One region of the Citrobacter enshiensis genome, then DNA from elsewhere that is predicted to be linked to it. Evidence: riboswitches for the same ligand, from Rfam matches in the RefSeq annotation. Region 1 holds a riboswitch; the other holds the start of a gene.

Region 1 (8,055 bases):
TGAAAATTTATACCGATGTTGCTCTCGCCGGACTCGCGCAGGTCTGCGCGTAACCCTTTTATCAGCTCAATATCGCGTTCTTCGCAATCGGCCAAAAGTCGGAATATTTCCCACTGAATGTCCCATTCTTGCTCAACCGCAGGGTTCTCTTTGAGCTCCTCATCGGTCATTTCTCGCCCGGCCTGGGTCATTTCCAGCATGGCAACGGTGGTAATAGACGTCTTACTGACTTCAATTGCGTGTTCCAGCGTTTCGCCGCTCAGACGCGAGTGCATCAATTCACTTAATGCCACGCAGGCATCAATCGCGGGATAAACGCCGTACAGATCGTAATCATCTGCCGACGGAATGGCCTCTTCAAACTTTTCCAGCTGGCTGTCGAAATTGATTTTCGCATCTTTGACCGTCAGCACTTCCCAAATCAAATCCAGAATTCGGCGGTAAATCTGCCCATCGCCAAATTCAGTCTGCTGACAGAACATGGCGTAGTTGGGGTACATGCGTTCGCACAAACAGGCCATAAAAGTGACATGTTGCCAGCTTTCCAGCTTCTCAAGGCGCAGATGAATCGGGTTTTGTAACATGATGAGATCTCGAAAACGATAATTAGCGGAAGTGTACCTGAATCAAGGCTGAATTTCTTGCCAACGCGCAAATGCCGGACGGTCCGACGCCACAGCGTCTGCCCAACGCGTAGGCTCAGGTAAGCGATACCCTTTCGTACAGCGTTGTACCCATGCCAGGGCGCTGTCCAGCCCAACCCGATGCCCGGTAGAAACAAACAGCGGATTGCAGCGCGCTTTGCTACGCCAGACCCATGCCAGTTGCTCGCCCTTATCCATTAACGGCGCCAGAGCACCGGGTTCGGCAGAGAGAGGGTCAAATTTGCCGCACAGCCGTTTTTTCGCCACGCCGATGGTCGGCACATCCACCAGCAGCCCAAAATGGCTGGCAACGCCGAGGCGACGCGGATGAGAAATACCGTGACCATCGACAAACACTAAATCAGGCTTTTGCGAGAGTTGTTCCCACGCGGCCAGCAGCGCGGGATATTCACGAAAGGAGAGAAAACCAGGAATATACGGCATGGTGGTGGCGATACGCGCCACCTTGTACTCCACCAGTTCAAGCGAAGGATACTTCAACAGCACCATTGCGGCTCGCGTCACTTCACCGCCCTGCTCAAACCCAACATCAGCGCCTGCGATCAGATCCGGGGGATCGTTATCCAGACGATCTTCGCGGGAAACCGATGCAGCCAGTTCACATTGTTGAGCGCGTAGCGACGCGAGATCCATGCCGATCCCTTACTGGTGATACTGCGCTGAAATCCGGTGTACTGCCTCCACAAAGGTGCCAGCATGTTCTGGCGGCACATCCTGGTGAATGCCGTGCCCGAGGTTAAAGACGTGGCCTTCACCCTGGCCGAATCCCGCCAGAATCGTCGCGACTTCTTCTTCAATACGCGCCGCAGGGGCATACAGCATGGAGGGGTCCATATTCCCCTGCAGCGCCACTTTGTGTCCTATGCGACGACGCGCATCGGCAATGTCTGTGGTCCAGTCGAGCCCCAGCGCATCACAGCCCGTTTCCGCCATCGCTTCCAGCCATTGGCCGCCGCCTTTGGTAAACAGCGTGACCGGCACACGACGCCCTTCATTCTCACGCAGGAGACCATCGACAATTTTATGCATGTAATAAAGTGAGAACTGCTGATAATCGCGCCCGGTCAGCACGCCGCCCCAGGTATCGAAAATCATCACCGACTGCGCGCCCGCTTTGATCTGCGCATTGAGATACAGCGTGACGCTTTTCGCCAGTTTATCGAGCAGTAAATGGAGCGCTTGCGGGTCTGCATACATCATCTTTTTAATGACGGTAAAGGCTTTGCTGCTACCGCCTTCCACCATGTATGTCGCCAGCGTCCATGGACTGCCGGAAAAACCAATCAACGGGACTTCGCCTTTCAGTTCGCGACGAATAGTACGTACCGCATTCATCACGTAGCCCAGTTCATCTTCGGGATCAGGGATTGGCAGTTTATCGACGTCGGCTTTGCAGGTCACCGGCGCGGTAAAGCGCGGGCCTTCTCCGGCTTCAAAGTAAAGCCCCAGGCCCATCGCATCCGGAATGGTCAGGATGTCCGAAAAGAGGATCGCCGCATCAAGCGGGTAACGGCGCAGCGGCTGGAGGGTGACTTCGCACGCCAGCTCGGCATTTTTGCACAGTGACATAAAATCGCCCGCTTGTGCACGGGTGGCTTTATACTCCGGGAGATAACGGCCTGCCTGCCGCATCATCCATACAGGGGTGATATCAACGGGCTGGCGCAGCAGCGCACGCAGGTAACGATCGTTTTTCAGTTCGGTCATTTTTACATTCCTTTAGCGTTATGCGCCCAGTGTATCATGTCACTCGTACTCTGCCCGACACATTGCCACCGTATCTTCGATCAACCGACGTGCGACAGTGCCCGGCGGCGGCAGTAACGGAAGATCGTCATAACGGTACCAACCCGCGTCCAGTAACTCCTTCGGATCGATCACAATCTCCCCGCTGTCGTACTCCGCCATAAACGCCGTCATGAGCGACATCGGGAAGGGCCACGGCTGAGACGTGACATAGCGCAGGTTCTTCACTTTAATACGGCTTTCTTCCATGACTTCACGCGCCACCGCTTGTTCCAGGGTTTCCCCCACTTCAACAAATCCGGCCAGCACCGTATGCACACCATTGCGATGGCGGGTATGTTGGGCGAGCAAAAGGGTGTCATCCCGGCGAATAGCCACAATAATACAAGGGGCTATTTGAGGGTAATAGCGTTCGCGGCAATGGCTGCACAACATGGCCCATTCGGTTTTACTCGGGTACATCGAATGACCGCAGTAGCCACAGAATTTATGCGAACGGTAAAACTCCGCCAGTTGCACGCCGCGCCCGGCCAGTTGAAACAGGCCGACATCCTGATCGATAACCTGCCGTACGGATCCCATATCATGGCGGCGATGCTGCTGTACCAACCAGACGGGTTCGCCTTCCCACTCCCCGATCTGGAGTGCGCGCTGCCCCGTCAGATCAAAACTTGCCGCTTCGCCATGTGGCAGCTCTCCGCGAGGTAGCCATATTTTTTGCTCATGACTGACAATCCACCAGCCGCTGTCTAATTTTTCAATTATACGATCCATATCTCTTGCGCTACCTTTGCTTCACAGGCATGTTGTTTACATTATTTTTACATTTTTGAGTGAGCAGTTTTTTGAATCTAAACTTGCGGAGTCAATCATGTTAAACCAGCTGGATAACCTGACAGAACACGTCAGAGGAAGTAATAAACTGGTTGATCGCTGGCTACATGTACGTAAGCATCTGCTCGTGGCTTACTACAATCTGGTTGGCATTAAGCCTGGCAAAGAATCGTATATGCGCTTAAACGAAAAAGCGCTGGATGATTTTTGTCAAAGCCTGGTCGATTACCTTTCCGCCGGACACTTCAGTATTTATGAACGTATTCTCCATAAATTGGAAGGTAACGGGCAGCTTTTAAACGCAACGAAAATCTGGCCATTGCTGGAAGCCAATACCCAATGCATTATGGATTACTACGACTCCAGCCTGGAAATGGCCATCGATCATGATAACTACCTTGAATTTCAAAAGGTTTTATCAGATATCGGCGAAGCGCTGGAATCCCGATTTATCCTTGAAGATAAGCTAATTATGCTGGTCTTTGACGCGATGCACGACAGCGCCAGGGATAAACGTCCTGCTTGAGTTCGACGCTATTAACGCGTAACTTACTTTTATCGCCCCCTTTAGCGGGGGTTATTTCTTGTCGGAGTGCCCAGTGTGAAAGCACGGGCTGAGACCGTTAATTCGGGATCCGCGGAACCTGATCAGGTTAAAACCTGCGAAGGGAACAAGAGTCAATCTGCTATTGCATCGCCATTGCGGCGATCGTCTCTCTTGCTTCATCCGTCGTCTGACAAGCCATGTCCTTACTTTTTTGGAATGAGCTATGTCTGCAACAAAATTAACCCGTCGCCAGCAACGCGAACACGCCCAACACTTCATCAATACGCTGGAAGGCACCGCCTTTCCGAACTCCAGACGGATCTATATCACCGGCTCGCAGTCGGATATCCGCATCCCAATGCGCGAAATCCAGCTTAGTCCGACGTTAACCGGCGGCACAAAAGACCATCCACAATACGAAGAAAACGAAGCCATTCCGGTGTATGACACCTCGGGCCCGTATGGCGATCCTGATATCGCGATTAATGTTGAACAGGGTCTGGCAAAACTGCGTCAACCGTGGATTGACGCCCGCGCCGATAGCGAAGCACTGACCGACCGCAGCTCTGCCTATACCAAAGAGCGTCTGGCCGATGACGGCCTCGATGAACTGCGTTTTAGCGGCCTGTTAACGCCGAAACGTGCCAAAACCGGAAAATGCGTCACGCAATTGCATTATGCGCGCCAGGGTATCGTCACGCCGGAGATGGAGTTCATCGCTATCCGTGAAAACATGGGGCGCGAGCGCATTCGCAGTGAGGTGTTACGCCACCAGCATCCAGGCGAAGGCTTTGGCGCACGCCTGCCGGAAAACATCACCCCGGAGTTTGTCCGTGATGAAGTGGCCGCCGGACGCGCGATTATTCCTGCGAACATTAACCATCCGGAATCTGAGCCGATGATTATCGGCCGCAACTTCCTGGTCAAAGTAAACGCCAATATCGGCAATTCGGCGGTCACGTCTTCCATCGAAGAAGAAGTCGAAAAACTGGTCTGGTCCACCCGCTGGGGGGCAGATACGGTGATGGACCTTTCAACGGGCCGCTATATCCACGAAACCCGCGAGTGGATCCTGCGTAACAGCCCGGTGCCGATCGGTACTGTGCCGATCTACCAGGCGCTGGAGAAGGTCAACGGGATCGCCGAGGATCTGACCTGGAAAGCCTTCCGCGATACGCTGCTGGAACAGGCGGAACAGGGGGTGGATTACTTCACCATCCACGCAGGCGTGCTGCTGCGCTACGTGCCGATGACCGCTAAACGGCTGACCGGGATTGTCTCGCGCGGCGGTTCGATTATGGCGAAATGGTGCCTGTCCCATCATCAGGAAAACTTCCTCTACGAGCACTTCCGCGAGATTTGCGAAATCTGCGCCGCCTACGACGTTGCGCTCTCTCTCGGCGATGGCCTGCGTCCTGGCTCAATTCAGGATGCCAACGACGAAGCGCAGTTTGCCGAACTGCACACCCTCGGTGAACTGACCAAAACCGCCTGGGAATATGACGTGCAGGTGATGATCGAAGGCCCAGGGCATGTCCCGATGCAGATGATCCGCCGCAACATGACCGAGGAACTGGAGCACTGTCATGAAGCGCCGTTCTACACCTTAGGCCCATTGACCACTGATATCGCACCGGGTTATGACCATTTCACTTCCGGGATTGGCGCGGCGATGATTGGCTGGTTTGGCTGCGCGATGCTCTGCTACGTCACCCCGAAAGAGCACCTCGGCCTGCCAAACAAAGAAGACGTGAAACAGGGGCTGATTACCTACAAAATCGCCGCGCACGCCGCCGACCTGGCAAAGGGCCATCCGGGCGCACAAATCCGCGATAACGCCATGTCGAAAGCGCGTTTTGAATTCCGTTGGGAAGACCAGTTTAATCTGGCCCTCGACCCGTTCACCGCCCGCGCGTACCACGATGAAACGCTGCCGCAGGAATCGGGCAAAGTCGCCCACTTCTGCTCAATGTGTGGGCCGAAGTTCTGCTCGATGAAAATCAGCCAGGAAGTTCGCGACTACGCCGCCGCACAAACCATTGAAGTGGGCATGGCAGACATGTCGGAGAACTTCCGTGCCAAAGGCGATGAAATCTATCTGAAGCGGGAGGAAGCCTGATGTACCAGCCTGATTTCCCAACTGTCCCTTTCCGTCTCGGACTTTATCCGGTGGTGGACAGCGTACTCTGGATTGAACGCCTGCTGGAGGCGGGCGTGCGCACGATTCAACTGCGGATTAAAGATAAGCGCGATGAAGACGTCGAAGCGGACGTTATCGCCGCGATTACGCTGGGGCGTCGTTTTGACGCCCGGTTGTTCATCAACGACTACTGGCGACTGGCGATCAAGCACAACGCGTACGGTGTCCATCTGGGTCAGGAAGATCTCGAAACCACCGATCTGAAGGCGATTCAGGCGGCAGGGCTGCGCCTTGGCGTCTCGACCCATGATGATATGGAAATTGACGTGGCGCTGGCCGCGCGTCCTTCGTATATCGCGCTGGGGCATGTCTTCCCAACACAAACCAAACAGATGCCCTCCGCCCCGCAAGGGCTGGAACAGCTGGCACGCCATATTGAACGTCTGGCTGATTATCCTGCCGTCGCCATCGGCGGGATTAGCCTTGAGCGCGCGCCTGCGGTACTGGCTACCGGTGTCGGCAGTATTGCCGTCGTCAGCGCGATTACGCAGGCAGCAGACTGGCGTGCTGCCACCGCGCAGTTGCTGGAGATCGCAGGAGCTGGCGATGAATGATCGTGACTTTATGCGCTACAGCCGCCAGATCATGCTTGGCGATATCGCGATTGAAGGGCAGCAAAAGCTGCTCGCAAGCCACGCGCTGGTCATCGGTTTAGGCGGATTAGGCTCGCCCGCCGCGCTCTATCTTGCGGGTGCGGGCATCGGCACGTTGGTTCTGGCTGACGATGACGATGTGCATCTGAGCAACCTGCAACGGCAAATCCTCTTCACCACCGATGATATCGCCCGCCCAAAATCGCACGTCACGAAGCAGAGGCTGGCGCGCCTCAACCCGGATATTGAACTGGTGGCGTTACAGCAACGGCTCACCGGCGATGCGCTTCGACACGCGGTAGCAAATGCTGATGTGGTGCTGGATTGTACCGATAACATGGCCACCCGCCAGCAGATCAACGCCGCCTGCGTCGCGCTCAATACTCCACTGATTACCGCCAGCGCCGTTGGTTTTGGCGGTCAATTGATGGTTCTGACACCCCCCTGGGAGCAGGGTTGTTATCGCTGCCTGTGGCCGGACGACGAAGAACCGGAACGCAACTGCCGTACCGCAGGCATCGTTGGGCCAGTGGTCGGCGTGATGGGCACATTGCAGGCGCTGGAGGCCATTAAACTCCTGAACGGCATGGAAACGCTCACGGGTAAACTGCGTCTGTTTGACGCCAAAACCAGCCAGTGGCGCAGCCTGGCGTTACGACGCGCCAGCGGCTGCCCGGTATGCGGAGGGCAACATGCAGATTCAGTTTAATGATCAGCCGATGCAGTGCGCCGGGGGAATGTCTGTTACCGACCTGCTGAATCAGCTCGACCAACTCAAGCCTGGTGCCGCGCTGGCGCTGAATCAACAGATCCTGCCGCGCGAACAGTGGGAACAGCAAATCGTGCAGGACGGTGATCAGATCCTGCTTTTTCAGGTTATTGCCGGGGGCTGATATGTTACGTATTGCAGATAAAACGTTCGACTCACATCTGTTCACGGGGACCGGGAAATTCGCCTCTTCATCCTTAATGGCAGAGGCGATTCGTGCCTCCGGCAGCGAGCTTGTGACGCTGGCGATGAAGCGCGTTGACTTGCGTCAGCACAACGACGCTATTCTGGCACCGCTCATCGAAGCGGGCGTCACGCTGTTGCCCAATACCTCTGGCGCCAAAACGGCGGAAGAGGCCATCTTTGCCGCGCAATTAGCGCGGGAAGCGCTGGGCACTCACTGGCTGAAACTGGAAATTCACCCCGACGCGCGCTGGTTGCTACCAGACCCGATAGAAACACTGAAAGCCGCCGAGGCGCTGGTCAAGCAAGGTTTTGTGGTGTTGCCCTACTGCGGGGCCGACCCGGTGCTGTGCAAACGTCTTGAAGAGGTCGGCTGTGCCGCCGTGATGCCACTCGGTGCGCCGATTGGTTCAAATCAGGGGCTGGAAACCCGCGCCATGCTGGAGATTATTATCCAGCAGTCAACCGTGCCGGTCGTCGTCGATGCGGGGATCGGTGTCCCTAGCCACGCCACACAG
Region 2 (8,055 bases), 2.0 Mb from region 1:
AGGTCTGGACGACGTGACGCCTTTTATCGATTTCGGCCCACGTATCGGCGATATTCCAGAGGCATTAATGTCACGGATTATGGCACTGCGTCCTCTGGTGTCTCTCAACCGCCAGGAGGCGGAAATCGCCGCCGAACGCTTTGAACTCAGTACCGAAATGACCGCCTTTGGCGCAGCCTGGCTGGCGCGATTTTCCGCGCCGGTGGTCGTGCGCCACGATAAAGACGGCGCATGGTTCTTCAGTCAGCACGCTGCGGGCTGCGTCCCGGCGTTTCCGGTCGAGGTCGTAGACACAATCGGCGCGGGAGACAGCCATGCCGGAGGCGTGCTGGCCGGACTGTCATCCGGCTGGTCACTGGCAGATGCCGTACTGCTCGGCAACGCAGTGGCATCCTGGGTGGTTGGGCATCGCGGGGGGGATTGCGCGCCGCTGCGCGAAGAACTACTCCTCGCACACAAAAACGTATAGATCGCTGCGACAGTAGCTGATGCTGTACTCAATGGGCCGCTGTTGTTGATCAAGCGCCACCTGCTTTATCACCAGCACCGGCACTTTGCTGTCCATCTGAATATGTGACTGAAACTCGGCATCCGGCATACGAGCACTCACGCGAGAACGCGTACGCTGGGGAAAAATGTGCTGGCTGCGAAAATAGTCATACAGTGAGACGCCAATGGCATCCACGTCATGAATAAGATGCACCGGCACCCATGATTCTTCGATGGAAACCGCGTCCTCATCCACATAGCGAATGCGTTTTAGCAGGAAGACCTCACTTCCGGTCGCGATCGCCAGTTGTTGCGCCACCTCGTCCGGGCAGGTAACTACGCGTTTATTGACCCACAGCGTATCGGGCTTTTTACCGCGTAGGACCACCTGCTGAGAAAAACCACGTGCCTCTTTCAGGGAATACTCAAAAATATTGTTGATTTGCGTCCCATATCCGCGCGCACGGGTCACCACCCCTTCTTCTTCCAGCGATTGCATCGCTTTACGAACCGTAATTCGCGAAACGCCAGTCAACTGGCTAAGATCACGCTCACCAGGCAAAATATTGCCATGTTCAAGAATACCGCTGCGCACAGCATTCTTGACCGTTTCTGCAAACTTCATGTAAAGCGGCGTATTATCCGCCGCTGAAATTCGTTCGTTCAGTTGCGCAATCAGCCGGGTATGCGATTGTTCCATTTATCTTTTTCCTGGCAGACGAGTCTGTTGCCAGTATACTACCATTACCACCATGCGTGGAAATGATGTACCGGCCCAATCCCCTCGCCCACTTCCAGCGTATCTGCCTGAGCCAGCGCCGCAGAAAGCCAGATTTTTGCCTCCTGCACCGTTTCGGCCCAATTTTGGTGGCGAGGACGAAGCGCCGCCAGCGCCGCCGACAGCGTACAGCCCGTGCCATGGGTGTTTTTGGTGTTCACTCTGGGAGCAGTAAAACGCATCTCCCCTTCGCGCGTAAACAGCCAGTCCGGGCTTTGCGCATCATCCAGATGTCCCCCTTTCATGAGCACAGCGCCGCAGCCCATCGCCAGCAGCGCGCGACCCTGCTCCCGCATTTCCCGCTCGCTTCGCGCATGCTCAGCGTTCAGCAGCGCTGCGGCTTCAGGTAAATTTGGCGTAATAATGGATACCTGCGGCAACAAGCGGGTTCGCAGCGTCTCGATGGCGGAAGGCGAAAGCAGCGGATCGCCGCTTTTTGCCAGCATGACGGTATCCAGCACCACATTTTTCACCTGATGGCGCTGTAAACGTTCGGCCACCGCCTCTACGATATCGGTTTCCGCCAGCATACCGATCTTGGTGGTATCAATTCGCACATCGTTGAACACAGAATCAAGCTGCGCCGCGACAAAATCAGGTTCGATTCGGTAGACCGACTGAACGCCGCGCGTATTTTGCGCGACTAACGCGGTAATGACTGAGCAACCATACGCACCGAGTGCCGAGAATGTTTTCAGATCGGCCTGAATTCCCGCACCGCCGCTGGGATCCGTGCCAGCAATGGTTAAAGCATTTATCCGTTTCATGCATATTCCTCCGCGTTCAGGTTATAGAGAGCATCAAGAAAAGCGGGAATAAAACTGCCAGGTCCCTGACTGCGGGCGGTTGCCAATTGTCCGGCTTGCTTCATCCAGCTACAGGCGGAGGCGACATTGTCCAGCGTATTCCCCGGCAACGCACAGCAGGCGGCAACCACCGCGGATAAAGCACACCCCGTTCCCACGACACGCGTCATCAATGGTGAGCCACCGGTGACACTGACTGCACGTTGACCATCGGTCACATAATCCACCTCTCCCGTCACCACCACGACACTTCCGCACTGACGCGCCAGGGCTCGCGCTGCGGGTAACGCCGAGGTTGCTGTATCGGTCGTGTCCACTCCGCGCCCGCCCGCAGACATTCCGGCAAGCGCAAGAATTTCAGATGCATTACCGCGAATAGCGGCAGGTTGCAGCGCCAACAGATTCAGGCAAAAGCGACGACGGAAATCGAGCCCGCCCACGGCGACAGGGTCAAGCGTCCAGGGGGTATTGGCAATGCGCGCCTGCTCCACCGCCGTGCGCATGGCTTCAGCGCGCGCCTGTGTCAGTGTTCCGACATTAATCAGTAGCGCACTCGCGATAGCGGCAAACTGGCCCGCTTCTTCAGGTTCAATCACCATGGCAGGCGAAGCGCCTAACGCCAGCAATGTGTTCGCCGTAAACGTTTGTACGACGTCATTCGTCATACAGTGCGTGAGGGGAGAAAGTGTTCGAAATTGGTGCAAGGTGTGAGCCGCCAGAGCGCGGCTGTGCAGGTCAGGCTGCATGTTCAGCTCCTGCCCGCGTGAAGAAGATGAGACACGAGCAGTGTCAGACTTCCCTACGCTGGCATTATCCAGATCAGGTGGTACGGGTATTTCTCAGCCTTCACAAAGAAGGGCACCCCGAGTCGTTGAGTAGTACAAATCTCTTTAATATTAACAGAGTAAGGAAAGCAGTACGCGATTGCAAGCCCTTGCTCACAGCCTGACATCCTCGCTACGCCATTAGCAGCCGGAGGGTGAAAGTCGTAAATTACGCCAGCAAATATCACGCCCATTTCACCGTAAATATCTCATCCGGTAAACGCCTTCAGGCATTCGCTAAACGGTAAAGATGACGTTATTGAGCATGGTATCTGTGATTAATGTTATGTATATTTTTCACATATCAATATCACTTGTTCTACTTTAAACAACCTAATAAAACCACTCTATCTAAAATATTAACACCATGCATAACCAATAAACCCAAAATGTTGTAGGAAAAATAAAGCAGCAAAAGGAAATAATAACCTACATTACATAATCTCATTCTTAGATTAAATATAATTCACTCCCTCCACTCTTTATTCTCTTATCTTCTATTGATCTGGGTAACAGCAGATTTTTACACCTCACACCTTTAGCTATTCGTGCCATACGTGATCTGCGTCAAAGTTTAACCTATCACGTTGCTGGATAGTTTATTCGCGTTACTAAAAAAGGAAATTAGTCACCACTCGGTAAGATATTGTCTGGAAGAGACAAAGATCGTCTCAACGCTTAAAAATAAGAGTAATAACACTTATGTTAATTTCTTGTAGGAACGTTTAAATGAAATTTGTTAAATCTGCGGTTTCTGTTGTTGTTTTTAGCGCCATTGCCATTTCTTCTGCTCATGCTGCCAGCGTTGGTTATATCGGTACGATAGATGGTACAAATACCTTTATCGCTGTTAAAGGGGTTGATGAGTCTGTTAAAACATACGACCTGGATCAGATTCAAAATAATACCAATCGCATTACGTCTGTCGATGCTGATTTAAATAGCACGAAAGATGCAGTCATTGTCGTAAACCAGAAAGTGGACGATGTTCAAACACAAGCCGATTTACACACGGGTCAAATTGCCTCTAATAATCATCAAATCGGTATTTTATTTAACACCAAAGCGGATCAGAGCACTGCTGATAGTGAAACGGCTAACCGTGTGAGTGGGGATAAGAATTTGCAAACGCAAATCACCACCAACAAATCCGACCAGCAGCAAGTGAATCATGCGTTGTTGAATCAAAATATTCATGAAGATACACGCATCAAAGCACTTGAAGACGCCCCTAAACCAAAAGATGGCAAAGATGGACGTGATGGTGTCACCACCACGGTGACGAAAGTCGATAGCGCGACGCAATCGAAAGTCGCCGGTAATAGCCAGGCGATTGCCGCTACCGCTAAGCAATCGGCAAATGTCGCGCAAGACCTTCAGGATGCGAAGCAGTTTTTCACTCAACAGCAAGCCAGCAGCAATGCGCAGTTCAATTCGTTAAAAGATGAAGTCGACAGTAACAAAAAAGAGGCTCGCAGCGGCGCTGCTTCAGCAATTGCGATTGCTTCAATGCCACAGGTTCAGGCAAGCCAGGCCATGATGGTTTCTGCGGGTGTGGGTTCTTTTAAAAATGAGCAAGCGTTAAGTGTTGGTGCATCGTTCCACGCAGGCAGTAACACCATTATCAAAGCAGGAATTAGCGATTCAACCAATAATGATTTTGCGATGGGCGCGGGTGTAGGCATCGGTTTCTAATAATAACAATCCCCCTTATAAAACAGGGGATGATATGAAGGCATATTTCAAATAGATAAAGGTATATGATGAAAGGTATTCTTATTCTGGCCACCGTGTGCTCTATTCTGAGTGGCTGCTCTACCTCCGCTTCTCGTATGGCGGCATGTGAGTCGCAAGGCGTCAGTCGTGATGCTTGCTATATTGCAGATCAAAACCGTCAATCGGCGATTAACGCCGCAGCGGAGAAACAAGCGTTAGAAAACGCCAACGCGCTGTACAGCAATAAAACTGACCAGACTCACCACCATCGCAAAAGCGCCAACAGCGAGGGTTATTAATGAAAACGCTGATTGTATCTATAGTTCTGGCTACCCTGGCCACCTCTCCGGCTTTTGCTATCAGTCATTCTTATCGTGATAAGCTGGCGAAATCTGGCTGTACGCAAGTCGAGGATGCGGCCGGTACTTGTGGTAATCACCAGGCTGTTTCTGATAGCCAAACAATCATCAAGCACTATGACGGCTTAAAAATCATCTGGAAAATTAACGAGAGCGTCACGGTCGATGGTAAACCGGCGGCGGTGATTGAATCCGGTGGATACGGTGCCACATGGCAACAAGGGATCTATAAAATCATCACTTATAAAAACCATAAAATTGCCGTAATGAAGAATGACCAATTTGCTGGATATGCAAAGTAAGTAATATCAGGCTTAAGGACAAACCACCATAAAACACTTTATTGAATGCTTTTTTAATACATATCGACCTCTGCTACTCTTTGCATAATAAAATAATATCTATTTTTGGTAAGGTTAGTGAAATGATACAGCCCATTTACATTAATGCGCTCGTGAATTCTGTTTCTGAGCGTAATAGAAAAATTAAATTCGAACCTAATAGCCTGGATCTTTTTAACGTCTCTGAATTGTTCCGAGTCTTCAATCAGGCTAAAGTAGAGATCAACGGCGATAATATAAAAGCACTCGAACTGGCTACAAATCTGATGCTTGATAACTTTGAACAAAGTGAAAACTTTGTCGCTATCAATAATGATTACTGGTGCAATAAGATATACTTCAACTTATTCCTGAAAGCGTGTAGCCCACTCTATGCCGACGGGGTGAATGAAATTGAACACAATGGCGCGACTACATACCGCGACATTGCGATTGCGTTAAGCAAACAATACTCCGTCTATTGCCCTTGTGGTAATGATCGTGAAGCCTATGTAGCATACTGTATTTTTTGTTTATCCGAGATATTCAAAAAACTTGATAGCATTTATGATTTTGTTATTGCCCATCTTTTGCATTTTGATAAATTATCGGATTCAGCTAACCTTACCCCAGAAATGAGCAGTCAATTTGTTGATAAATGTTGGCAAATTTCATTTCAATCCATTAGTAGCATGTTGGAGGAACAAAATAAAACTGATCCTTCATATCACGATGTTGACAGTTTTTACATTCGTTATCGTAATGTTATTGGCGTTATAAAAGAAGGGACTGAGCATCTGGCGGAGAGTTTACAACCTCAACGGCCTCAACCACCTGAAAAACCGGCTAAATATGGTTTCCTGAATCATTTATTTAGAGGGAAATGATCAACATGAGGCGTTTGATTGTCGCCTGTTTAATGACAGCATATATCAACGTGCTTGCCGCACCTGCTGCTTTTACTGTTGTGTATAAATGCAAAGATACGGGAGCTAAGTTAGTCGTTAATTCTGGATGGGGTGAAAGTCGTGCCTTAGCGACTAACAGTGCTGGAAGCTATGAAATCAACGGCAAGATCGCTACTACTTCCGCTACGGGTTTAGGCGGGTATATAGAAATAGCCAGAAGCGCCGATAATAAAACCTTCTATGAAGTTATTACTGATGAAGATGGGAAACATTCCATCAGTGCGGGTAACTATCCCTCCTCCACAATCTGGGGCAATGATTGCCCTATCATAGCAACCTTAGATCATACTAAAGGCGAGTAATGAAACGTTTAATTCTGGCGGTTCTTGTGGCATCTTCTTTTGCGGTTAATGCTGCAGACAACGCGGTATTGAAGGTGATTGCTGATGCAGCAAAAACCCCTCTTTGGAATTCATGGGTAGAATATAAAGAAGAATTTTCAAAATCTTCATGGGTTTTTAACATAAATCCAGACTACAAATACAACTCACCACAAGTAAAAGAGTATAAACTTAGTCAGGTGTATAAAGATTTTAAAAGCAATGAAATAAAAGCCAAAAAACTTTATGGCGAACACCCCTTTTTTGTTCCAGTCACTATTAAAGAAATTGGTTATGATGCGTTTAAAGAGACTCGCGTTAGCGCATCTGTCAGTGATTTTGATAACGTTTTCTTTAAAGGTATTCCAGAAGATAAGTTAATGAATCTTGAAGCAGGACAGAAAATTGGGCTTATTTGTCAGGGAGGCGATTTTATCGCGATAATACCCGTGATAAAAAACTGCCAACTTTCACAAGATTATATAAAATCCATCCCCTCTAATGTTCCTGCTAACATCACGGTTGATAATGTAGGTGCTAATCTGCAAACCACCGATCTTTTGTTTACGTATATTGCTATGCGCACTGCGTATGGCGCTGAAAAATTTGACAAAATGGACGCAGGGAATATTGACAAAGTATGGTCCGAGATTGCATTGAGGCCAAAAAGCAAAATATCCAGAGCTATGGCAGAAGCAGGTAAACATCTAAATTTAAGTCTTTCACAGGCGCAAAAAGAAGCCATCACTGAACAACTAAAAGCTAACGATCCAGAAGGTTATGCAAATATTAATAAGCAACACTAACAAAAAAGCACTCATACGAGATGTCACTGGGGACACTATTGACGCACTATCCTGTGCCAGTAGTCCATGTATGTTCTGGCCCTGACTGTGCGAAACTCTGCCTGCATCATGCAATGCTCATTGACCTGGATGATTCTTAAAACCTCTGTTCGCAAAAGGTACTACGGCTTAACGATACCGCTTGCCCGTACTTTCGTTTACACTTTTTACGAAATAATGGGTGTGATAACAAAAAAGTGCTTGTCACACCTACCACGCAGTGGGAATGATACACGGCTGAATTTGATGACCCGATAAAGTAGAAAGTGGAGAGTATATGGGTATGAAGAAAAAGATGTTGATAGGCGCCCTGATGTTAGCAACCAGCACCGTCTGGGCCGCTACAGGAGCCAAAACAGGCATCGCTCAGTACGAATTAAGCGGATTTGTTGCCGACTTCACCCATTTCAAACCCGGGGATACCGTCCCGCAATTGTACCGTACTGATGAGTACAAAATTAAACAGTGGCAACAGCGCAACTTGCCTGCTCCGGATGCGGGAACCCACTGGACCTACATGGGCAGCGCTTACGTTCTGATCAACGATACCGATGGTAAAATCGTGAAAGCCTACGACGGCGAGATTTTTTATCACCGATAAACCAATCCCCCCTCTTCTCAGAGGGGGAA

Evidence for each region. A riboswitch is a leader RNA that binds a small molecule or an ion and turns the genes downstream of it on or off. The one in region 1 is predicted to bind thiamine pyrophosphate.
Region 2: linked by a shared signal. The riboswitch ahead of thiM (hydroxyethylthiazole kinase) and the one ahead of thiC (phosphomethylpyrimidine synthase ThiC) in region 1 are both predicted to bind thiamine pyrophosphate.

The regions. Positions count from the first base shown of each region.
Region 1 is NZ_CP119862.1:4,575,597-4,583,651, forward strand. Features, by position in the region: gene P2W74_RS21745 (YjaG family protein) at 1-584, opposite strand, end outside; gene nfi (deoxyribonuclease V) at 627-1,298, opposite strand; gene hemE (uroporphyrinogen decarboxylase) at 1,308-2,372, opposite strand; gene nudC (NAD(+) diphosphatase) at 2,412-3,185, opposite strand; gene rsd (sigma D regulator) at 3,283-3,771, shown strand; TPP riboswitch at 3,824-3,933, shown strand; gene thiC (phosphomethylpyrimidine synthase ThiC) at 4,016-5,911, shown strand; gene thiE (thiamine phosphate synthase) at 5,911-6,546, shown strand; gene thiF (thiazole biosynthesis adenylyltransferase ThiF) at 6,539-7,294, shown strand; gene thiS (sulfur carrier protein ThiS) at 7,278-7,478, shown strand; gene thiG (thiazole synthase) at 7,480-8,055, shown strand, end outside.
Region 2 is NZ_CP119862.1:1,696,283-1,704,337, reverse strand. Features, by position in the region: gene P2W74_RS08170 (PfkB family carbohydrate kinase) at 1-469, shown strand, start outside; gene P2W74_RS08165 (GntR family transcriptional regulator) at 443-1,189, opposite strand; gene thiD (bifunctional hydroxymethylpyrimidine kinase/phosphomethylpyrimidine kinase) at 1,234-2,034, opposite strand; gene thiM (hydroxyethylthiazole kinase) at 2,031-2,819, opposite strand; TPP riboswitch at 2,853-2,949, opposite strand; gene P2W74_RS08150 (YadA C-terminal domain-containing protein) at 3,627-4,592, shown strand; gene P2W74_RS08145 (hypothetical protein) at 4,658-4,912, shown strand; gene P2W74_RS08140 (hypothetical protein) at 4,912-5,274, shown strand; gene P2W74_RS08135 (hypothetical protein) at 5,397-6,179, shown strand; gene P2W74_RS08130 (hypothetical protein) at 6,185-6,562, shown strand; gene P2W74_RS08125 (hypothetical protein) at 6,562-7,386, shown strand; gene P2W74_RS08120 (RcnB family protein) at 7,703-8,026, shown strand.